3 regions of the Planococcus shenhongbingii genome follow, and region 2 is predicted to be linked to each of the others. Evidence: riboswitches for the same ligand, from Rfam matches in the RefSeq annotation. Region 2 holds a riboswitch; each other region holds the start of a gene.
The links. A riboswitch is a leader RNA that binds a small molecule or an ion and turns the genes downstream of it on or off. The one in region 2 is predicted to bind S-adenosylmethionine.

Region 1 (8,182 bases), 1.5 Mb from region 2:
AGTGATTGAAGTATCAATTGAAGAAACATCATTCAGCATGCGGGGCAAGATGGCCCATTTCGAGAAAGCGGAACGGTTCCGGCGCAGCGTTTCTTCTGCTCCAGCACCTGAACGGATATGCCCGAACTCATGTGCTTTCATTTTCTGCTCTGCGCTTTGTTCCCAGTCTTCATGCGTCAGCGGAGAATCATTTTGAGAGGCGATGTTTTTTAAAAACGCATCCCCTTCTAATCTGCTGCTCATCAGAATCGCTCCTTTATCAAGTGAAATTCGGTTGTCTTTTCTCCAGGAAAGCTTGAATGCCTTCTTTATAATCATCGGACTCGAAAGAATCCAAAATCAGCGAAGCCATTTGTTCATCTTCTGATTGTGCTCCGTCAATGATGGCTTGAATCACTTTTTTATTGCCATGCATCGCTGTTGAAGACACAGCAGCCAGTTCCTGGGCAAAACTCCATGCCGCCTCATTGGCCGCATCTCCTTCGTGCAGCTGCTGCACGATACCAAGTTCTTCCGCTTCTTCCGCTTTGATCAGTTTCCCGGTATACAGGAGCTCTTTTGTTTTAACCGGGCCGATCACGTTCAACAAGCGTTTTGTGCTCCGCAGATTATAGATGATGCCAAGGCGTGCCGCTGTAATGCCGAATTTGCTGTCAGTTGACGCAATGCGGAAATCACAGGACATCGCCAATTCCAATCCACCGCCGATTGCCAGTTTCCGGATTAATGCGATGGTCGGCTTCGGAAAACGGTAAAGCTGCTCAATCGCTGCCAGGGCATGGTCGTTATAGTTTTTCGCTTTTTGCTGAGACAAACGATTGTCCATGAATTCCTTGATATCCGCCCCTGCTGAAAAAGCCCGGTTATCGACGCCTCTAAGAATCAGCACTTTAATAGAAGAATCTTCAGCCGCTTCAGTCAGCAATGACGGCAATTGCTTGAACATGTCGAGTGAAAATGCATTGCGCTGGTCCGCGCGGTTGATCACCAGTGTCGCGATCGCTCCGTCTTTCTCCAGATACAAGTCGTTTTGCATTGAAATAATCTCCTCTGTTTAATCTTTTTTTAAGCGTGCCGAGAAATAGTTTCCAAGACTTTGAACGCCTTGAACCAGAATGATTAAGATAAAAACGGTAGCATACATGACATCGACTTCATAGCGCAGATGGCCATAACGGTAAGCCAAGTCACCCAAGCCGCCTGCTCCGACAAGCCCGGCCATCGCTGTAGCGCCGATTAGCCCGACTGTAGCAATCGTCAACCCAAGGACAATCGACGGGCGCGCTTCGCGCAATAAAACATTCCAGATAATATGTCTTGTTTTGATGCCCATCGCTTCATAAGCTTCACGGACACCGCTGTCCACTTCCAATAAAGAAGACTCCATTAACCGGGCTATATACGGCGCGGTATAAATGACTAAAGGCACGATAACGCCTTGGACGCCAATCGTTGTACCGACAAGCAGCTTCGTAAATGGCAAGATGAAAAACAACAGAATAATGAACGGAATTGAACGGATTATGTTGACAAGCAGATTCAGGATTTGATATACCCATTTGTTTTCCCAAGCTTGCCCGCGCCGCGTCAATACAAGCAAAATCCCTAAAGGTATTCCCAGTACAGCGGAAATCGCCAGTGAAATCAACACCATTTGAGCTGTTTCAAGAACTGCGGTCCCAATCACCGGCAGCCATTGTTCAATGAATGTATTAAATCTTTCCATATTGATCATCCCATTCCTCAATCACTACACCCTTGGATTTTAAAAACTCCAACGAGCGGCCAACTTCTTCTTTTGCTCCTGCAATATGCACATCCAGGTTTCCAATGACCCCATTTTTCAATTCCATGATGTTCGCCGTTAAAATATTCGGCTTTACATCAAATTCTTTTGCCATAGCAGCAAGAACCGGATCTCCTGTAGCTTCTCCGCGGAACGTCAGACGCAGCACTGAACCGCTTTTCTTCAGGTTGGCGACAAACTCCTTCGACAATTTCCGCTGCGAAATCGTATTCAGGAAACTCCGTGTCGTTTTATGCTGTGGTTTTGAAAACAAATCGATTACCGGACCGTCTTCCACAATTTCACCACCGTCCATCACATAGACATGGTCGCATATTTTCTGAATAACATGCATTTCATGGGTGATCAGCAAGATAGTGATGCCGAATTCCGCATTAATCTTCAGCAGCAAATCCAGAATCGATTCGGTGGTTTCAGGATCAAGTGCGCTCGTCGCTTCATCGCTGAGCAAGACATCCGGCTCTTGTGCAAGGGCACGGGCAATGGCGACACGCTGTTTTTGTCCGCCTGATAATTGGGCCGGGTAAGCGTTTTTCTTTTCCGTTAAGCCCACAATCTCCAGATACTTTTCCACTCGCTTTGGAATTTCCGCAGCTTCCACTCCGATCAGCTTTAAAGGAATGGAGATATTCTCTTCGACTGTAGCGGTGCGAAGCAAATTGAACCCTTGGAAAATCATGCCGATATTTTTGCGTTCTTCCAACAGCTCGCTTTTCGACAGCTCCGTAAACTCCCGGTCATTCAGCCGCACTTTTCCAGCGGTTGGAGCTTCCAGTAAATTGACGCAGCGGATCAACGTGCTTTTCCCGGCTCCGCTATAGCCGATGACGCCATGGATTTCCCCTTTTTTCACATGCAGCGATACATCGCTCACTGCCCGGATAACTCCTTTTTTCGATTTAAATTCTTTTGAAACATTCTCTAGTTGAATCATGCTCGTTACACTTCCTTCTAAATAGGAAAGGCCCGTGGCATAAATGCCACGCGGCTCTCCGAATTTTACCAGATTGGCAATACAGACCCATCGAATTCTTCTTCGATAAAGGCTTTGACTTTATCAGACTGATAAGCCGCGTTCAGCTTTTCAAGTACAGCGTCGTCTTTGTTTTCTTCTCTTACCACAATATGGTTGACGTATGGAGAATCGCTTGATTCCAATAAAATCGAATCTTCAAGTGTATTTAATCCTGCTTCAATCGCCCAGTTTGTGTTGATGGCTGCTGCGTCCAGTTCGCTTAACTGCTTCGGAATCTGCGCTGCTTCCAACTCGATAAACTCAAGTTCCTGCGGGTTTTCTTCTACATCGAAAACCGATGCCGTTTCTTCCGTTCCTTCTTTCAGCGTGATGATTCCCGCTTCTTCCAGGATGAACAAGGCACGAGCGCCGTTCGTTGGATCGTTCGGCAAACCGAATGTTGAGCCTTTCGGCAATTTTTCAATGGAGTCATATTCGTTTGAATAAACGCCCATTGGGTTTAGAATCGTTGTAGCGCCAGGCACCAGAGTCGTTCCATGATCTTCATTGAACGCTTCCAGGAATGGTTTATGCTGGTAGCTATTGACGTCCAAATCGCCTTCAGAAAGCGCCGTGTTCGGCAACACATAATCGGTAAAGACTTTCAGCTCAATTTCCAGTCCGTCTTCTTTAGCGACTTCCGATACCACTTCCATGATTTGCTCATGGGGGCCAGAAGTAACACCCACCACTAATTTTTCTTCGCTCAATTCAGTGGACTCGGCATTGCCGCTGCATCCTGCCAATAAACCTGCTGCAAAAGTTAAAGCTGTAAAGACGCCTAGTTTTCTCATTTTAATATCCCCCAATAGTTTTTTAAGCTCGAAATACGAAAAAGCCTCTCTTTCCATAAAGAAAGAGAGGCACAAATTTATCGTAAATTCATCCTCTCTTATCTTTCAGAACTTTTCAGTTCTGCTGGATGTAGCACCTTTCCATGTGATTAACATGGATGGTTGCCGAGCTTCATAGGGCCAGTCCCTCCGCTACTCTTGATAAGAGATTAGTTGCTTATTCAATTGCGAAACCTTATTGATAAATTTAGCGCATTAACACATCAAAGTCAACGTTTTCTTAATATTATTTTTTCTTCAAATTGTATATTAATTATCTTCGGCGTTTTACTTCAACCAAAACCTTTGATGAACTGGCAGTTAGCGGACAAGCAATCGGATTCAAATTTCACAATTCTTTACATCTTCTTTGCAATAGATTATCAATGCTTTGAGATACTGTTGTTAACAAGCAAAAGAAGGTGTTGGAGCACAGGAGCAAAAGGCAGAAAAAAAGAGGCTATCTCCAAAGCCAGCAAAAGCCGGCTTCTCAGATACCTCTTCTATCGTTCAGTTATTTAATGGGTTCGACCGGTTCGACAGCCGGTTCTTCAACCGGTCCTACAGCCGGTTTGTTCAAATAATTATAGTCGGCTGGATTAATGGGCTTGAATCCATCAGGTGTATAGAATCTCAGCAAGTCGCCGTTGACTACCCGGTCTGACAGCTGCAATTCATAATTCCCATACTGCTGGAGTTTTTGCGCTTGTTCCAGTTGATTTTCTTCGATCGGCATACCTGTTTTCGGATCATAGAAATTGTCGCCGATTGAATAGATCTCCGGGCTGGCATAATCACCATTTCTGAAAGTCACCAGTTCTTCATGTTCATCGGACAATAGATCTGTACCGAACTGGATATAATTCTGTGTTTCAACTCCAAGCAAATGCATCACAGTCGGCAGAAGGTCAATTTGGCCGCCATACGTATGGTTGATGCCGCCTTCCATGCCTGGCACGTGAATGAACAGCGGAACCCGCTGCAGCTTGGTATTTTCAACTGGAGTGATTTCTTTCGAAAGCACTTGTTCCATCGCTTTATTGTGATTGTCGGAAATTCCGTAATGGTCGCCGTACATCACAATCATTGTGTTGTCCGCTAAACCGGATTGTTCCAGATCCGCAAAAAACTGCTGAATCGCTTCATCCGCGTAGCGCGCCGTCTGGAAGTAATTATCGACACTTGCATCACCCGTCGTGCCTTTTCCGATTGTCGTCAACTCTTGGTCGATTTTATAAGGGAAATGGTGTGACACCGTGATGAATTTCGAATAAAAAGGCTCCGGCAATGTGGCCAGCATATCTGCCGACTGTTCAAAGAACGGCTTATCCATGACGCCGTATTCTGCCATATCTGCTTCAGTCAAGCCGGTATAAGACTCAATATCAAAGAAATGGTCATAGCCAAAGGATTTATAGATTTCAGAGCGATTCCAGAATGTTCCATTATTGCCGTGGAATACAGCTGATGTATATCCTTTATCCTTTAAAATGGCAGGAGCTGACTGGTACGTATTGTCGCTTTTCGTAATAAAAGCCGATCCTTTGGACAAACCGAATAGCGAGTTTTCCAGCAGGAATTCCGCATCCGCTGTTTTACCTTGAGCGGTTTGATGGAAGAAATTATCGAAATACAGTGTGTTTTGATCTTTAATCATTGAATTTAAAAACGGAGTCACTTCTTCCCCGTTCAATTTATAGTCCATCAAAAATGTTTGCATCGATTCCAGATGCAGGTAAACAACATTCATCCCTTCAGCTGCACCGAAATACGCTTCGTTTGGAGCTGCATGATTGGCTTTTGTGTAGTTCAATACTTCTGTGACTTCGTCGCTGTCAGCCAATACTCGTTGAGAAGAGGATTTAAGCGTTTCAACGGAGTCGTAAAGAGCGTAATTATACATGCCTAAATACTTCACAATATAACTTCTGTCAAAACCGCGGGTCAATAATTCCGGCCGGTCTGCTTCTGCCAAGCCAAGATTAAAGAACGAAACGGCCAATGCGATGGTGATGACCGGAAGGACAGTTTTGGTTTTGAAGTTGCGGGACTCTTTCTTGACTCTTTTCGAAAATACTAAATATGCCAGTAAAACAACATCCACAAAGAAAAGTAAATCGGTTGGCTGTATCAGTGTAGCGATGCTGCCGCCCAAATCGCCGAAATTCTGTGTTTGGAACATTGTCGGCAACGTGATGAAATCACTGAAAAATCGGTAGTACACCACGTTCGCATACAAAAAGACAGACATGAGGATATAGATTACTAGGAGTGATATGTATTTTCGCGTTCCTTTAAAAAAGAGCGACAAGCTTAAAAGCAACAGCGCGGATCCGAGTGGGTTGATGAACAGCAGGAACTCCTGGAGGAATCCGTCGACATCTAATTTAAATTGTGTTTTTTGGGATACATAGGTCTTCATCCATAGCATAACAACAGCTAATAGAAAAAGAGGTACATACTTGTTATAAGTTTTAGTATTCGCAGTTTTGTTTTTCTCCATATTGCACCTTCTCATTATTAAACTTCACGGGAACTGTTCGGACATTGAACTAAAAAAGCTTGAAGTCAGATAACCTCAAGCGAGAACTTCTTACAAAGAATGACAAACTCCATTTTACTAAAATACTAATAAAAATGACAGTTTAAAGTTTTCCGCTCTCACAGCTACTGTTTCAAAAGAAATAAAACCCTCTATATTTTAGGAACGATTCGCCTTGCTTAAGGTTCCCAAAGCTTGGTTTTTCATTTCCAGTGCGGGCGGTTATTTTCCCCGCTGGCTTTCGCATATTTCGCTGTGAGATAAATAACCCGTTCCGGCTCGATTGTTAGCCATTCTCAGCGTCTAATGAAATAATATTATTAATTCGTATAAGCAACTTTGACTAGTCTTATAACGAAGCTGTTGTTTTATTAAAAAGTGATTAATGTTTGATTAAAATTTCCCTATCTTTCTAGTTTACCACAAATAGGGAAGTTCTTCCAAACTATTTAAATGAAATTGTTCCATATCATATTCTTCTCCTAACAAAAACAAGCAGCTACTGAAGCAGGAGACAAATTATCCTGCAGCAGCAGCTGCATCAAATACTTGAGCCAGATGTACTTACAGCCGGAAGCCAATAAACCTTTCCTACTTTAAAGAGCCCGTTGTTTCCAATCTTCCAGCACCGCTTTTTCTTTCTCTGGATCCAAGCCTGCTTGGCGCTTTGTTACGGTTCGCGCAGCTTCCCAGGCGAGCGTGTCGCGAACCGTTTCGCTGACCGGCCGGAACGTCAGCCCGGCTTTCAGCGCTTTTCGAATGTCGACCGTGAGGAAACCGGCCATCTTTTCCCGGTCCGGTATCCATAGCGGCATGTCCGTCCAGCCTTCGACTCCATGACCCAATAAAAAGTTTTCATCAACCCAGCACAATTCCGCATCGCTTTCGGCAACCGCCTTGCAGACTTCCAAAAACTTCTTCATCGTCAACTTTTTTTCAGGCCCTGTCGCATTAAAGGTTCCGGTAGTCTGCGCTTCCACCAGTTTGACGATCCACTCGGCCAAGTCCCGGACATCGATGAATTGCACTTCTTTGTGTCTTCGTCCCGGCGCCAGCACTTCCCCGCCTTTTGCAATGCGAGTTACCCAGTAATTGAAGCGGTCCGTGAAATCATGTGGCCCAACAATAAGCCCCGGCCGGATGATCAAACTGCGAGCAGGAAATGCCCGCTCCACTTCCTGCTCGCATAAAACCTTCAATTCCCCGTAACGTTCGCTGATTGCTTTACTGGCTTCCATTTTCTTCAGCTCTTCTACTTTTTCCGGTGCCAGCTGCCCGACCGCATGATTTTCATCAATTCCCGGTTCTTCCAATTCTGCATAAACTGAGGCAGTTGAGATGAAAGTATAATGCCCGGCTGCATCATTGAGCAGCTCGGCTGATTCCCGGACAGTCCACGGAACATAACCGCATGTATCAATCACTGCATCCCACGAACGCCCTTCCAGCGCCTTTAAATCCCCGTCCCGGTCTCCAATCAGCTTCTCTGTCTCCGGAAACAACTCCGGATTCGCTTTCCCGCGATTAAACAACGTCACTTCATGCCCTTTCTGAAGCGCTGTTTCAGCCAGAAAACGGCCCAAAAAACGAGTGCCTCCAAGAATCAAGATTTTCATATCCATTCCCCTTTCTTTTTTCAAAAAGGTTTATTAAAAAATCGAATCACAGTCATTTCTTCTGCAGCCATCAGCTTATAATATTCTACTGCGGCAGCGGACATTCCTTTTTTTCCATAGAAGCAACATTTTTAGATATACTTGAGTTATTACCTATATAAACAAACCCAAGGAGGAAAACACATGACAAAGACAAACAGCAGCAAAAACGAATTGACACCAGAACAACGCGAAGAACTGCTCAGCACATTGAAAGACCGTTTCGAGAACAACATCACTCGCCATGAATGGATGGAATGGGATAAGATTCAAGCCAAGCTGGAGGCGAATCCTGCCAAGCTGTGGTCGCTCTATGAGATGGAACGGACG
Region 2 (8,182 bases):
TATAGAACACTTTCAAGCGCTCCGCTTCTTCTACTTTCCTTTCGAGCAGCAGCTGCACCAATACTCCGTAAGCCACTTTGTCGCCGTGCAGCGCCTGATGGGATTCTGGCGCGATGGTCATCGCGTTGTGGATCGCATGGGCACCTGCGACGCGGCCGTATTTCTCACCGAAACCGCCGACCATGCCCCCAAGCATGATGATGGTTTCGGCCACTTTAATGAAGGCGTCCGATAATTCGCCTTGTTTGGCGTCAGCAATGGCCGCTTCCGCATTCTCGAACATTTCGTCGGCACATAATCTGGCGGTGTAGTGGGCGATTTTCAAGGCAATCGGCGGGTCCTCAAAACGGCTGATCTGGACGTCTGCTTCGTACCATTTGGCAACGGTGTCACCAATTCCGGCGATCAGCATCGGAACCGGCGCGGCGATCAGCACTCTTGGTTCGACCAATAGCAAATCGACGCTTCCCTGAAAAATGGTGTAATGGGTCATCGTCCCTTCATCCGTATAAATGACACTAAGCGGTGTCCACGGCGCACAGTTTGATGCCAATGTTGGAATCAGCACCGACTTAATGCCGTTGTCATTGGCAACAGCTTTTGCAATATCAAGCACTTTGCCGCCGCCGGCTCCGATAATGGCATCGGCTCCCAGAGATTTTGCAATCTCGGCAACACGGGCGATTTCCGGGAGAGAGCATTCTCCCTGGTAGATTTCAAAAGCCACTTCAACTTTTTCGAGTTCTGGAAAATAAGGTTTCAGCGCTTTCCAGGATTTGGTGCCAGTCAAAATCAGCACTTTTCTGATATTTCTGTCAAGCAGTTTATCTTCAAGGCCATTTAGCACTCCGACATTACAGACATATTCAGCCGGAGCTCCTTTTACAACGATATCTTCCACAATAATCTCCCTTTCTTAGCGGTTTGCCATCCATTCCGGCTTGCCGAATCCTTCAAAATCAGAATCGATCAATGCTTCAAATTCCGGTGATTCTACAATTTCCACCAGATCTTTTGAAAGCTGTTTGTCTTTGTTTTCGGTTTTAACTGCTACCAAGTTGCGGTATTGGTCCGGCATGTTTTCAAGAACCAATGCCTCTAGCAAGTCCATATCAGCCGCTAAGGCGAAGTTCCCTGGAACAGCTGCCAAGTCTGAGCTTTCAACTGCACGCGGCAATCCACCGGCTTCGATCGGCTGGAACACCAGATTTTTCGTATTTGTTTCGAGGTCTTTTTCTGAAACTGTCAATTCTTCTCCATCGGGGTTCAATGTGATCAAGCCGTGGTCCTGCAGCACTAAGAATGTCCGAGCTGCATTGACCGGATCGTTCGGAATGGCGATGGTTGAACCATCTTTAATTTCTTCGATCGAATCATATTTATTGGAATAAATACCCATCGGAGCAGTCGGCACTGTAATCAATCCGGTCAAATCCATGCCGTTTTCTTTCGAGAAGTTTTCCAGGTAAACCGAATGCTGGAATAAGTTAGCGTCCAGATCACCGTTGTCCAAAGCGTTATTCGGCTGGATGTAATCGCTGAACTCAACGATTTCTACTGTATAGCCTTTTTCTTCAAGAGCCGGTTTGAATGCTTGGGTTAGCATATCGCTGTATGGGCCGGCTGTGCCGCCAAGTTTGATGGACTTGCTGTCGGCGCTGGATTCTTCGCCGCCGCAAGCAGCGAGCAATGTCAGTAGTACGAGCAGGATAGCTGGCAATAAGAATTTTTTCATGTGAGGTTCTCTCCCTTATTTATCGTTTGTCTACTGCTTTAGAAGTCCAGTCTCCCAGTTGCTGAAGGATTTGGACAAGAACAATCAAGATGACGACGGTGACGATCATGATGGTGTTGTCGTAGCGGTAATAGCCGAAGCGGATCGCCAAGTCGCCGATGCCGCCGCCTCCGACCACTCCTGCCATCGCAGAGTAAGCGACGAGTGAGATGATGGTGATGGTAATCCCTTGGATGATGCCGGCTTTTGCTTCCGGCAGCAGCACATCTTTAATAATCATCCACGGCGTGGCGCCGACAGCAACCGCTGCTTCGATGACGCCTTTATCGATTTCACGCAGTGACGTCTCGACGATGCGGGCGAAAAACGGAATCGCGGCAACCGACAGCGATACGCTCGCTGCTGCTGGGCCGATTGTGGAATCGACCAACAATTTTGTAAGTGGAATCAAAGCGACAAGCAAGATGATGAACGGAATCGACCGGATCATATTGACGGCAAAGCCTAACACGGACTTGATGAAACGGTTTTGCAAAAACAAGCCTTTATCAGTGACAAACAATACGATGCCGAGCGGCAAGCCGATGACGATCGCAATAGCGAGAGACACGCCGATCATATATAAAGTTTCGCCGAACGCTTTTGAGATGTCCGGCCATAATTCCATCATATGCTGAAAATCAAATCCCATTTGCAATCACCTCCACATTTGCTCCCCGGCCTTCCATATAAGTGATGGCCCGGTGAATATTATCGGGCCTGCCCTGTATTTCCATCAGGAACAAGCCAAGAGGCTTTTCCTGTATATATTCGATTGAGCCATGGAGGAAATTCCCTTTGACGTCAAAGTTCTGAACCGTATCGGTGATGACGCCTTCTCCGGCGACCGCTCCCTTGAACTGCACTTTGATGACACGTCCTGTACAAGCTGCAAGGATTGGCTGTGGCACATCGAACGATACGACCGATGAGATAAATTCCTTGGTCAGTTCCGCTTTCGGAGCTGAGAACAAATCGTAGACTTCTCCTTCTTCGATGACACGGCCGTCTTGCATCACTGCCATGCGGTCGCAGATTTCTTTCACGACATTCATTTCATGGGTGATTAACACGATGGTGATGTTCAGCTCCCGGTTGATTTTTTTCAGCAGCCGCAAAATCGATAAGGTTGTATTTGGGTCGAGGGCGGATGTGGCTTCATCGCATAACAGAACGGACGGGTTATTTGCTAATGCCCGGGCAATGCCGACACGCTGCTTTTGGCCGCCGCTCAGCTGTGCCGGATAGACGTCTTTCTTATCGGTCAAGCCGACCATGTTGAGCAGTTCGTCGACGCGTTTCGCTATTTGGCCTTTTGGCAAATTGGCCGCTTTCAATGCAAAAGCGATATTTTCAGCCACGGTCTTTTGGCTGATCAAGTAGAAATGCTGAAAGATCATACCGATTTTTAGCCTGGCTTGCCGCAGCTTTTCACCTTTCAGTTTGGCCAAATCCAAGCCATCCACTTTAATTTCGCCGCTTGTCGGGCGCTCCAGCAAGTTCATGCAGCGAAGCAAGGAGCTTTTCCCAGCCCCTGAGTAGCCGACAATCCCAAACACCTCGCCTTCGTTGATTGTCAGCGTGACGTTATCGACTCCAGTAACCGTCCCTTTTTTCGTTTGATAGCCTTTTGAAAGATTCGTGATGCTGATCATGGTGTCCCTCCTTTTTTGCCAATAAAAAATGCCTCTTTCATAAAGAAAGAGGCACCGAATGGATTAGGCTTATCTCTCAGAATGAAATCATTCTGCAGGAATTAGCACCTTCTCAGATCGCTCTGTAGGTTGCTGGACGTCATAGGGCCTGTCCCTCGGTCTCTCTTGATAATGTTCCATATGCAATTGTGTTTAACATGTTTCTAATAGTATTAAAGATTGTGACTACTGTCAAACCTTTTTTAGTAAAAATCAACTATCGGCTTCAATCTGGCTGCTAGAGGGACAGTTCCTCATCCACTCGGTCGATAACCACGAATGGCGACGAACCGTCAAAATAATACCCGGATTTTTCATCTTCCGCCACTTTTATCGACGCTGGAATTTCCATTTCAGCCATGATTCGCTTCACTTCTGCAACCACTGATGAAAATGTTTTTTCCGGAACGCCTGTGATGACATGCGTAAACAGGAAGTAGTCTTTCAGCGACCACGGAGTTGCCGCTTCACCGCGGCGGGTTTTCACCAATAGATAGCGCAGTACATTGGCTTGGACAGGTGACAGCTGTTCCGAAATGCCATTGTAGGTCAAGAGAGCGCCAAATTTATTGAATTTCAGGGAAATGACATCTTTCATCTGCTGCTCGCCGCTTTCTTCTTCCGAGCAAAGCACAGCACCGAAAGGCGTCACAATCCGGTAAGCGTGGCACTTCAGCATGCCGTCGTTGTAGCAAAGCTGCGTTGGCAACGATGTATAGCCGGTGGAAATTATGTCGCATGAAGGCACTTCACCTTGGATAGCGGTATGCAGAGCACTGTTCGTCAAATACAGGACGGCGCGGCTGATTTGTTCAGCGTTCAGCAAAAAGTGCTCGTCGGTATAAAAAGTCTGGCTGTTCAATGCCTGCTGGAAGTACATCACCGCTTCGCTATGGATACCTGAACGGTAAGCCAAAAAGCCGAGGCGGTAAGCCGCAATCGGATTTTGGGAATCGTAAGAAAGAACTTTTTTCAGAACCTTTTCCGTATCCTCATAGATGGTTAGATGATCCGTGTACGTGTGCATGCCATAGCGCAATAAGTAGGATACTAACTTTTTCTTGATGTAGCTATAATAAGCGCGATAATCTTCATCGTCTTGCACCAGTTCTTCTAATTGACTGTGCATGGCATCGTACACTTCTATCTTGGAATAACTTAAACCGCCGAGCTTGGTTTCGCCAAGGCCCAGCAGTTCTTGCTCTAATTCTTCTAGTTCTTCTAAACTGTTTCCCTGAAAGCGCATGGTGTTCCTCCCGAATAAATACTGAACAACTTAAAATTTGATGTATTTCATTTATTTTTGATATATATTTGTTTTGACGAAAAATAAAATAAGATATATTTTACATTTATATTAAACTTGCATCGTTTTTCATGATACCAATGCTTGAAAAGATACACAATAGGGCAAAAGATAATTTTATTGTAAAAGAATTATTAAGATGATCATTTATAGAGGTATATGAACCTATAAAAAGCATATCGTTTTAAAGCCTTATACCCTCCGCTCTTTAATCACAGCAGTTTTTCCAGTCCGCTGTCCACTGCCCAGACGTGCCGACATTATTTCTGCTGAAAAGCCTTTTTTAATGTAATTTATTAGGCTCTGGAGAGAAAGTTAGTTCCAGTAAACGGATTTACTTTCCTTTCGGGCGAAAATACTTTCCTTTCGATCTCGTTTACTATCTTTCCCTGCTGGAATACTTTCTGTTCCCCTTCTTTTTCTTCAAACCATTTCCGTTTCGCCGCATAAGCAAAAAAATATGCGCTTCATCCCATTTCATTGAAACTTTCCGCTCGCCCGAAACGTAGTACAAGTTGAAGCATTTTCAAAGAATTGAACTTATATTTAACTGATTTCGTCCATTTGGAATGTAGGGAGATAATTGGAGCTGCTTCAACTATTAAAAGAGGTGAGACAATTGAGAAGTGGAAACCCGAGTTTAAATGATGAGTCGTTCAAAAAATTCGATGGGGCTGTAGCAGGCAAGCAAATGACCATCCAAGGCACTGTGAATAAGACATTAATTCTAATGCTTTTATTGCTGGCTACGTCCGTCTATTCCTGGAATCAGTTCCTCAGCAATCCAAACAGCGCAATGCCGTTAATCCTGGTGGGAGCCATCGGCGGACTGATTGTAGCTTTAATCACGATTTTTGTACCGAAAGTGTCGCCTTTCACAGCGCCGCTCTATGCGTTGTTGGAAGGGTTGTTTCTTGGTGCGGTATCTGCGCAGTACGAAGTCCAATACGGAGGCATCGTTTTCCAGGCAGTACTTCTGACGATTGGTGTGCTGCTGAGTTTGCTGCTTGCTTATAAGTCGGGCTTTATCAAAGTCACGCAGAATTTCAGGATGGGTGTCGTCGCAGCTACCGGCGCTATCTTCATCGTTTACCTGATTTCGTTTATCGGCAGTTTTTTCGGGTTTCAAATTCCTTACCTGCATGAATCATCGCCTATAGGCATTGCAATTTCTGTTGTCATTGTAATTATCGCCGCTCTCAATCTGGTGCTGGATTTTGACTTTATTGAAAATGCATCCGAAAGACGTGTCCCAAAATATTTTGAATGGTACGGCGCTTTCGGTTTGCTGGTGACATTGGTTTGGCTGTATCTTGAAATTCTTCGGTTATTGTCTAAGCTGCGCAATCGCTGATCAGGAAAACGTCTTTCGGGGCGTTTTTTTGTTGCCTTGAACTTACACTGCAGAAAACCGGTTTTATCATATCAGTGACTGTTTCCGTAGTCTGCTTACTTTCCAGATAAAATACAAAAACCGCAATCTGGAACATTGCGGTTTTTCAAGGCGATATTAAATTCCAGCTCGCATAGCGGCTATTTTCGGATGTTCATGTTCTTCCATCAATCAATTCATTCACATCGTTTAGGTGAGGAATTGCAGGAATCGCACCTTTTTTAGTGGTTCCCAAAGCCGCAGTTGCGTTAGCAAATAAAATCATTTTTTCAACGTCATGTGCTTGGACTAAATCCCAAGAGACCTCTTTCTTGATAAATTGATACAAAAAAGCTCCCAAAAACAGGTCTCCTGCTCCCGTGGTGTCAATAGCATTTACTTGGAATCCATTTATATGCCCTGTATCTTTGCCAAATCGATAAAAACAGCCTTTCGAACCTAAAGTGATTAAGACAACTTTCAGACCGAATTTCTCAAACAAAAATTGTGACCCTTCTTCAAGATTACGAATGTCCGTAATAAATTCCAATTCTTCTTCAGATATTTTTAAAATATCCGCATACTGCAGGCCTTCAATGATCGTTTCTTTTGCATGGCTTAAACTTCCCCAAAGCGCCTGGCGCAGATTAGGATCATAAGAAATTAAAACATCTTTTTCTTGTGCCGCTTTTACTGCTTTTAATGTTGCCGTTTTTGCCGGTTCATGTGTCATCGAAAGAGAACCAAAATGAAAGACCTTCGCATTTTGAACCAATGCAATATCGACTTCTTGTTCATCCAGCATGATGTCTGCTCCAGGCGAACGGTAAAATTGGAAAGAGCGATCCCCGTTTTCCTTCAAATGAACAAACGCCAATGTTGTATTTACATCTTTTGAATAAACTAAGCCTTGCGTATCGATTTTTCCTTTTTGTAGTGTATCCCCTAAAAAAGAGCCGAATTGGTCAGTCCCCACCTTCCCTATAAAGGCGGTCCTTGCATTGAATTTGGCTAGCGTCGCAAGAACATTAGCAGGAGCTCCACCAGGGTTCGTTTCAAACAAAGTATTTCCATTTGCAGATTTTCCGGCTGGTGTAAAATCTATCAAGAGTTCCCCAAGTGCGACAACGTCAAACATATGAAATTCCCCCTTTTGTGTAATTTGCCTAAACGGTTAATAAAGATATGGAGCAAAGCCATCGGCCGATGTAACTTTGGCCAATAGCTTCGCACCTGTCTTGAAGAATATCGATAATGCAACAGCCTTAATCTTTGCGCCTTGTCATGGAATGATTTATAGCTCTTTCGGATTTCGCAAATTCCACTTTTCAAGAGTTACATCCACATGCCCATCTGTTGTAAAGAAAACATCTACATCCTCTGCTTCGGCAAAGAATCGGGCCGTAAACACTTCCTCTCCTCCATTGACAAATAGTTCTATAGAGCTTGTGTCCAGGAAGAAATGAAGGTCCTCAAGTTTGTCCAAGAAGCAGCTCCGGCTTTCAACTTTGCCATCTATGAACCGCTTTCTCTCTAACGTCAAGCGCTTCATATGCTGCACATAGATGATTGACAGGTTTTTACGGATCTCGATCTTTACGGTGTCGGCAAGATTTTGGTGAAAATGAATATTGATCTCACTTACAATCCCCGCCAGTTCTGGCAAGGTTTTTGTTTCATTTTCGATGCTTGTTTGGCAATGGAATCCTTTAGCTTCTCGCAACTTTTGGAGTTCTTGCACCGGCTTTTGAATAATCCGGTTGTTTCTCAGCTCTATTTCCCGAGGAATCGTCAATGCATGCACCCAACCTTTTTCAATTGTTGGTTGATGGGGTTCCTGTTCATCTGTTATTCCCATCCAGCCAAGCATGATTCTTCTTCCATGATTATCTTGAAATGTTTGTGGGGCATAGAAATCAAACCCCCGATCAAGTTCAATAAATTCACTATGTGGAAACTCAGTTGTTCCGACTTTCCATTTCCCGACAAAATATCCTGACTGAAACTCATTGTGGTAAAAGGTTTCTTTTGCTTCC
Region 3 (8,182 bases), 450 kb from region 2:
TCAACCCTCTCTTTTTACACACTGAGAGGGGAATTGGTTTCCGAATGCGATGTCGGCAACGATATCTTTGAGCTATTTCCCTATAGAGAAGGAGTTCTTTGTGTTTATGCCGATGAAGGTGTGTTCGGAAAGAAGCTTGGTAAAAATAGATTAAATTACGCAGCACCATTCCATAAGCCCGAATCTTTTATTGACATTGCACTCCAAAACAAACTATTATACGAAGTTCTTTTTGCACGTTATAAGCCTTATGCATGTCTGAGCTGGGAAACCCGGGAACTGCTCTTTTTGAACGAGCAGCTTGAAAAAGAAAATACGCTGGAAATCCCTTTTAATCCTGGCAATGTCATTGCCTTTGCCTTAACTCATGAATTCGGGGTGTTTATTGAAGAGAGCAAGCTGTGGTGTTGGGAATTCCAGACCACGGGACATGTTTCGGAATCCCTGAGAGCGTTCCCCTATGCGACAAGGGCGATTTTCCAGCGCCATGATTTTTTGTTTCTTACCATTTCGGATTACGAGGTGCGTGCTTTTAAACCATTCGTTAACAGATAGTAAAAAGGGGAGCCCCTAAAGGATTTGGTTTGGGAAAGATGCTTTTATGTACGGTTTATGGGGAATAATTGTATTGGTTTAAAAAGGGAATTTCATGCGGTAAGAGGAATTAAAAGAGAGTAGGGAAAGCATTCTCAAAACGCTGCCTAAAATAGTTTGTTATGGCAACGATCCTTTTTAGTTAAAATGCGATGATACCTTTTAATCGGGCCTTCGCTCGAATGGAGTAATAGAGCAGAAAAGTTCTGTTTTGTCACAGTAATTGAAAAATGTTGGTTGAGGATTAGAAGAAACGGGGGCTTTGATGAAAAAATTTTATGCAATGTTGATTGGCAGCTTTCTGCTAGCAACCATTTTTTGTGTATTTGGACAAGGAATCGCATACTTTTTGAGTGAATACTTTGTATCGCTTTCGCCAATTTATTACTTAACAGGGTTGACTATTTTTGGCATCCTTCTATACCTGGCATCCGGTTTTTTGCTATTTCGTTTATTCACGAAACAGGAAGCTGTTTCAAAAAATCGTGAGTTTTATTTGTTGATTTTATTCACAGTAGCACCTAGTGCATCCACTTGGTCTTTTTTTGTGACGGTCATGTGGTGGGGATAGAGTTCAGTCAGCCGCTTAGTGAAAACTGGCTGCGTCATTAAGCATTTGCATAACTTTAATTCATCTCTATATGAAAGTGTTAGTAAACCTGCATTATTATAGAAAAAGTGAGAAGGGGAAAATATGGCTGAAATATGGATTGCAGAAGAAAAAGTTTCAAACAAGTTTTTAGAAGAGTTAGGCCATTATATAAGGTTCGACGGAGAATTAGAATCTGCATATTTCATCGGTGCTGATGGAGAAGGTTATGTAGAACAAAACAAAAATTTTTTACTGGAGTTTCTACTTTGCCAAAACAGGTATCCTTTGTTCATTACTTTTATTGTGTACGAGGAACAAACTGGCGAATATCGGGCTTTTTTACATGAAAATAAAATTGATTTCACGTTAAGCAGCCTTGAAGAAAAAAGGACTTATTATGATTTCTCTGGGAAGCACCAATATCACCCGCCTTGCTTTACTGCAAGGATCACTGATTCGGATTCTTTAGCTTTTTTGCTGAATAAAACATACTGGCTGGCCGCCGAGAATGAGTTTTTCTCAATTTCTTTTTCCGACAATTTACTGTTCGAATTAGGAGAAGTGGTTGAGTGGAAGAGAAAAAGAAAACGGTCGATTGCAAGTTTCAAAATCGGGCAGGGAACCACCTTTATGACCATTTTTCACGACGGGGCAGGGTTCTACTTATTCTCGAACGAGGAGAAATATTTCCTTCTGGAGAAACTCATTTCAAACTTGCCGAAAGATACAGTGATCACACAGATAAATGATACGCTGGTAACTAACCAAAATTCCGAAGAAGAATAGTGCCTATTTAAAGCCCCCTAGTGAAATGGACAGCCACTGAAGCTTTAAGGGCGTTTCCGATTAATGATAAAATCCTACACTTTGACTACATATATTCAACGCATGTAGATCAAAAAATAAGAGCAGTTTTAAAAAACCTCTGAAAAATTTTCAGAGGCAACTAATTATTATGCCGTTTGTTAACTTCAATCGAAATGAACTCCGGCAAATAGTTGGGAGTGCATCCTTTTGATACGACTTCGTCTTTGTAGAGACCCGTTTTCTCACCCAGTTTAATGCAGCGTGCGCGATTCTTTTCATCGTAAACGCCTATCCAGCCTGCGGTGAAATTCATCGCCCATTGAACTTCCGGTTCTTCCTGCGTAATAGCAGCTTCCATTACAGCTAGCAAGTCTGCGGTGTTATCAGGCGGGGTTTGTCCCGTCCATCTCAATCGCCCTTGATAATACCAGAAAGCTCTTCTTTGTAGAGCAGAAGGACTCTGTTGCCATGACCCCATCACTGCCAGGGTCTTCTTGTCTTTGGTGAGCTGATTCGCCATTAGCCAATCCATTAAGTTGTTGCGCTCATCAAATGTGTGCGTCTGCATGTCCTGATCAAGCTCATTCAGCACCTCTGGTGAAAGAAGTTTTTTGTCCATGATTAAGATTGCTAACAGGCGGGGCAAAAACGCTCCGGTTGACCAAAGTTCCATCGCGAGTTCGTGGTCTTTTTTAATGTCCTTCGCGATTTTCCGTAAGTCGCCTAGCTTCGTGTGACTGGTGATCTGAGCGAGAATGTCTTCTGCTGTTGAAGAGCGTTTGATTTCAGTGCCTTTAGTTTCATTCATTTTATAAAACTCCTTTATTAAAGCTGTTCCCACCCATAAGACAAGAACAACGTCTTTAATATAATCATAACATTTACTTCCTTTTAGTTGGATGCGAAAAGAGCATTCCTTTGTAAAGAAACTGTTTGAATGAATAGTAAAATTTGGAAAAGGGGTTTTTAAATGAGAAGAGAAAAATGCCCTTGCTGCGGGTATCCTACATTACAGACAAGAGGAGATTTTGAAATATGTATACTTTGTGATTGGGAAGACGAAAACCATGATGAACTTTCTTCAGCGGAAGTTTTCGGAGGACCCAATGGAGATTATTCGCTCGAAGAAGCAAGAAACAATTTTCAAAAGAACTTTAATATGTACAGAGAGAAGAATGATTTTGATGCCATTATAGTCGGGAAGAAAAAATTAATAAAAGCTTATGAAGGGTGGGAAAAAGACAAGCAGGCAAATAGAAAAGAAAAATGGAATGAGATCCGCAAGTTAGAAAATGAGCTGAATTTGCTTTCTTGATTTTACGTATAACGAATTTGGAAAAGCTGCTTGCATCCAAAAAGAGATCCGAGGCCGATCCAGGCACAACTTTTCGTCTTTATTGGATGCCCTCATGGATTGTTGTAATCAATTTAAGGACTGGATGAAAGAAACATGATTAAAAGAAAACGTCAAAAAGCCGTTCAGTTGCCTGAACGGCTTTGGAGATTCCACTTGAACGGTTAATCCATCGGTCAAATCGCGGTTTTTATTCCAAAACCGACCAGTACTGCACCCGCCGTCTTTTGGAAAACCTTTTGGAATTTCGGGTCATTCAGCCATTTTTTCGCTAAATCCATGAGGTTCACCAGGAACAAGAACCAAGTGACAGCCAGCAGAGTTAAGATGAATGCCAACACCATCAATTGCTGGTTTACATTCCCGCTTATGTCGATGAATTGAGGCATAACCGTGATATAGACCAACACGGTCTTGGGATTAAGAACATTGCTCAGCAACGCTTGCCTGAAGGATTCTTTGTTGTGCCGAACGGAAGAGGCAGCCGGCTTGCGTGCCTGTTCCTGAATTTCCCCTAAAGAAAATCCGCTTTTCGAGAAAAAGCTTCTGATTCCTAAATAGACTAGGTAGGCAGCTCCTATATATTTGATCAAAGTGAAGAGAACGATCGATTGGGCAATCACTACCGCTAAGCCCAGAACCGCAATCAAGGTCCAAAAAGAAAGACCGGCTGCCATTCCGAGCGTCGTATAATAACCGGCCTTAGGTCCGTGCCGAAGCGTATTTTTCATCAGCAGCATCGTGTCCGCCCCAGGTATGATCACCATCATGGCAGCTATTGAAATATAGGCAAACAAATTATCCACAGCAATTCCCCCTAATAGAAAATGAAAAAAGTAATTCCAGTAATTTTACATGGTTTGAAAATTTAAAGCAATCTGACTAAAAAAACTTTATATGAAAAAAGTTCAGAAGGAAAAAAATTCAAAACTGGTTGACTTTTAATTCGAGCCTATTGTATGATAATTCCTAATGGTTCGACTGATTGAAAATTTGTACATTTAAAAGTGAATAGCACTCTTATCAAGAGCGGCGGAGGGAATAGGCCCTGTGAAGCCCGGCAACCAACAGAATAACATTCTGAAAAGGTGCTAAATCCTACTGATTCGATTGAATCGGAAAGATAAGAGGAGGATTTTCTGCCCTCTTCTTAATTGAAGGGGGCTTTTTTATATTTTGGGTTCAAGAAAGGAGAGCAGTTGTATGTGTAAAACCTAGTAAACGAATCTGTTAAGTAAATAAAATTATAAAAAGAATTATTAAAAATTATGTCGGGAGGAATTTAGAATGAAGAAGATTATTGCAGTTGTGTTGTTGCTAGTAGGTGCGTCGTTTATCTTGGGGGCTTGTTCAAATGCACAAGGAAAAGAGCAAGGCGCGTTGAAAAAAGTAGTTCTGGATTATGCCTATTACTCGCCAACGAGCTTGGCTTTAAAGGAATTCGGATGGGCAGAAGAAGTTTTTGAGAAAGAAGGCATCGAAGTGGAATGGGTTCTGAGCCAAGGAAGCAATAAGGCATTGGAGTTTTTGAATTCGAAAAGCGTAGATTTCGGATCCACTGCGGGAGCAGCTGCGTTAATCGCAAAATCGAATGGCTCACCCATCGAGTCCGTCTATATTTATTCGAAACCAGAATGGACTGCGCTGGTAGCAACGGAAGATTCACCAATCAAAACAGTCGAGGACTTGAAAGGCAAGAAAGTTGCCGCCACTTTAGGAACGGATCCCTACATCTTCCTTCTGCGTTCACTTCAGGAAGCAGGCCTTTCATCGAAGGATTTGGAGATTGTGAACTTGCAGCATGCGGATGGCGCCAATGCCTTGTTAACTGGCCAAGTTGATGCGTGGGCGGGCCTTGATCCGCATATGGCAAGAGTTGAAGTGGATTCCGGCGCAAACTTATTCTCGCGTGACCATGACAAAAATACATATGGCACGTTGAATGTCCGGTCGGAATTTGCAGAACAGAATCCGGAAGCTGTAGAAAAAGTAATTGAGGTATATGAGAAAGCGCGGAAATGGGTTGTAGAAAATCCGGATGAAGCAGCAGAAATCTTGGCAAAAGAAGCAGACATGGAGTTGGAAGTGGCTAAGAAAAGCATCGAGCGAAATGATTTCTCAGATCCCATTCCCGGCGATAAGCAAATCGAGGCACTTGAAGAGGCTGGCGCTGTCTTGAAGTCGGAAAACGTGATTAAAGGCGATGCAGATATTGAAAAAACAGTTAGTGAATTAATTATTGACCGATTTGCGAAAAAAGTGATCGCAACGGAATAGGGGGCGAATTGGATGACGATCAACGCTAAAACTAATGATTTTCCGATAGAGAAAAGTAGTAAGCCGAAATCCCGCACGGATTCAAATAAGTTTAGAGGCCTGGTACTCGGGTGGATATTGCCGATCGTTCTTTTGGTCTCTTGGGAAGCAGCCGCACGTCTTGGCTTGATAGACACCTATGTTTTTCCAGCCCCTACCATAATTTTTCAAAAGATTGTAGAGATGGCTCAAGACGGAACCCTTTGGGGGCATATCGGCATTACTTTTCTTCGCGTACTGATCGGGTTTTTTGCCGGGACTATGCTGGCCCTTGTATTGGGTTCTTTTGTGGGCTATTTCAAGTGGTTTGAACAGCTTGTGGATCCATTGATCCAAGCATTCAGATCGATTCCTTCCCTTGCCTGGGTGCCCTTATTCATTTTGTGGATGGGAATTGGAGAACCGTCCAAAGTACTGCTGATTGCAGTGGGTGTTTTCTTTCCGGTTTATTTGAATATCGTCTCCGGTATTCAAGGTGTAGACCGCAAGCTGATTGAAGTTGGGAAGATTTATCACTTTACTTCGTTCCAGATTGTGCGCCGAATCATTTTGCCAGCATCTCTGCCGTCTTTTCTTGTCGGCTTGCGCAGCGGCGTCGGCTTGGGCTGGATGTTCGTTGTCGCTGCTGAACTGATGGGCGCAGGGCAAGGGCTCGGCTATTTACTGGTTGTTGGCCAGAATACATATTCGCCTGAGCTCATCATGGCAAGCATCATCCTTTTTGCCATACTCGGGAAGCTGACAGACGCTTTATTGAAATCGCTGGAAGCGCGTGCCTTGAGATGGCAGGATAATTTACAGAACCAACAATAAGAGGAGGTGTCAATATGCTGGAAGTGAAAGAGGCTTCAAGGACATTCAATAACGGACTTGCAGGATTTAAGAATCTATCGTTTTCCATTCAAGAAGGTGAGACGGTTGGAATTCTGGGAACGAGTGGATGCGGGAAAAGTACCCTTCTCCGGGTGTTGTCCGGTCTGGATAAGGATTTCGAAGGAGAAATAAAAATAGCTGAAGCGGGCGAACAGCCGATTGGCATGATATTTCAGGAACCTCGGCTTATGCCCTGGCTGTCGGTCAAAGACAATATTTTATTCGGAAACAAAGATGTAAAAAATGTAGAAGTGCGGGATTATTTGGATCTGGTAGGGTTAAGCGATTTCGGGGATTATTATCCGAAAGATTTATCAGGGGGAATGGCTCAAAGAACCGCTATTGCCCGCGCGTTGATCGGGCAGCCGGCTGTGCTGCTTTTAGATGAACCTTTTAGCGCACTGGATGCATTCACAAAAATGCAATTGCAGGACTTGTTATTGGAAATTCAAAAAAAGCAGCTTTCCACGATGGTGGTGGTGACGCATGACATTGACGAAGCGCTGTATTTATGTGACCGCATCTTCATCCTTGGCGGACAGCCGGGTTATCTGCAAGCGGAATTGACAGTGGAAGCTGCAAAACCAAGAAATCGCGGAAGTGCACTTCTTGCAGAAAAGAAATCAGAAATACTTAATCTACTACAGAGTAAAAAGGTGGTCGAGTAAAATGGCAAACAGTACAATTATCCAACCAAATAAAGGGCATTATAATATCGCGGAAGAATTACCATCTTGGGAAGATTTCTCTTGGAAAGATATAGAGTCGAATTTCAGCTGGTCCCAAACAGGAAAAGTGAATATGGCATATGAATGTGTAGATCGCCATGTCGAAGCAGGATTTGGGGAAAAAACGGCCCTCCATTATATTGGAGAACAGGAAGAATACAAACTTACATATCGTGATTTGAAAGAAAAATCTGATCTATGGGCGACGGTGTTAAAAAAACGCGGGGTGAAAAAAGGAGACTTCGTATTCGTGTTTTTGCCGAAGCACCCCGATTGCCATATTGCCATGCTTGCAGCCATTAAACTTGGTGCTGTCGTCGGGCCGCTTTTTGAAGCATTTATGGAAGATGCCGTAAAAGAAAGAATCCAGGATTGCGGAGGCACTTTTTTAATCGCATCACCAGAACTGGTGAAACGGGTCCAGCGGGAACAATTGCCGTCTTTGACAACCGTCTTTATTACCGCTGAACCGGAACAATGTACAGGAGATGAAATTTCTTTATTTGAAGAAGCAAGGAATGTTGAAACAGAAGAAAATATTATTGAATGGGTGGACCTCGATCATGGATTGAATATCCATTATACAAGCGGTTCGACCGGTAAACCGAAAGGGATCATCCATGCACACCGGGCGATGATCCAGCAATACATCACCGGGCGATGGGTGCTGGATCTAAAAGAAGGCGATATTTATTGGTGCACGGCACATCCGGGATGGGTGACCGGGACCGTCTACGGAGTATTTGCCCCATTGCTGAACCGCACGACGACTGTCATTCACGGGGGCAGATTTGGCGCGGAAGAATGGTATAACATCTTGGAGCGGACGGGTGTAACGGTCTGGTACAGTGCGCCGACGGCCTTCAGAATGCTGATGGCAGAAGGGGATAAACTGATTAGCAATTACGACCTATCAAA

Region 1: linked by a shared signal. The riboswitch ahead of QWY16_RS04045 (MetQ/NlpA family ABC transporter substrate-binding protein) and the one ahead of QWY16_RS11325 (methionine ABC transporter ATP-binding protein) in region 2 are both predicted to bind S-adenosylmethionine.
Region 3: linked by a shared signal. The riboswitch ahead of QWY16_RS09285 (aliphatic sulfonate ABC transporter substrate-binding protein) and the one ahead of QWY16_RS11325 (methionine ABC transporter ATP-binding protein) in region 2 are both predicted to bind S-adenosylmethionine.

Annotation. Positions count from the first base shown of each region.
Region 1 is NZ_CP129235.1:803,758-811,939, reverse strand. Features, by position in the region: gene QWY16_RS04065 (alpha-hydroxy acid oxidase) at 1-243, opposite strand, end outside; gene QWY16_RS04060 (enoyl-CoA hydratase/isomerase family protein) at 260-1,036, opposite strand; gene QWY16_RS04055 (methionine ABC transporter permease) at 1,055-1,726, opposite strand; gene QWY16_RS04050 (methionine ABC transporter ATP-binding protein) at 1,713-2,741, opposite strand; gene QWY16_RS04045 (MetQ/NlpA family ABC transporter substrate-binding protein) at 2,807-3,616, opposite strand; SAM riboswitch class I at 3,712-3,824, opposite strand; gene ltaS (lipoteichoic acid synthase) at 4,170-6,158, opposite strand; gene QWY16_RS04035 (SDR family oxidoreductase) at 6,794-7,813, opposite strand; gene QWY16_RS04030 (DUF4256 domain-containing protein) at 7,997-8,182, shown strand, end outside.
Region 2 is NZ_CP129235.1:2,298,404-2,306,585, forward strand. Features, by position in the region: gene QWY16_RS11310 (iron-containing alcohol dehydrogenase family protein) at 1-901, opposite strand, end outside; gene QWY16_RS11315 (MetQ/NlpA family ABC transporter substrate-binding protein) at 917-1,735, opposite strand; gene QWY16_RS11320 (methionine ABC transporter permease) at 1,755-2,426, opposite strand; gene QWY16_RS11325 (methionine ABC transporter ATP-binding protein) at 2,416-3,429, opposite strand; SAM riboswitch class I at 3,496-3,604, opposite strand; gene QWY16_RS11330 (tetratricopeptide repeat protein) at 3,707-4,714, opposite strand; gene QWY16_RS11335 (Bax inhibitor-1/YccA family protein) at 5,394-6,128, shown strand; gene QWY16_RS11340 (PfkB family carbohydrate kinase) at 6,322-7,284, opposite strand; gene QWY16_RS11345 (glycoside hydrolase family 32 protein) at 7,441-8,182, opposite strand, start outside.
Region 3 is NZ_CP129235.1:1,853,126-1,861,307, forward strand. Features, by position in the region: gene QWY16_RS09255 (hypothetical protein) at 1-555, shown strand, start outside; gene QWY16_RS09260 (hypothetical protein) at 860-1,165, shown strand; gene QWY16_RS09265 (hypothetical protein) at 1,289-1,972, shown strand; gene QWY16_RS09270 (DNA alkylation repair protein) at 2,133-2,801, opposite strand; gene QWY16_RS09275 (CPCC family cysteine-rich protein) at 2,964-3,308, shown strand; gene QWY16_RS09280 (homoserine/threonine efflux transporter) at 3,524-4,153, opposite strand; SAM riboswitch class I at 4,365-4,477, shown strand; gene QWY16_RS09285 (aliphatic sulfonate ABC transporter substrate-binding protein) at 4,635-5,624, shown strand; gene QWY16_RS09290 (ABC transporter permease) at 5,637-6,476, shown strand; gene QWY16_RS09295 (ABC transporter ATP-binding protein) at 6,491-7,204, shown strand; gene acsA (acetate--CoA ligase) at 7,206-8,182, shown strand, end outside.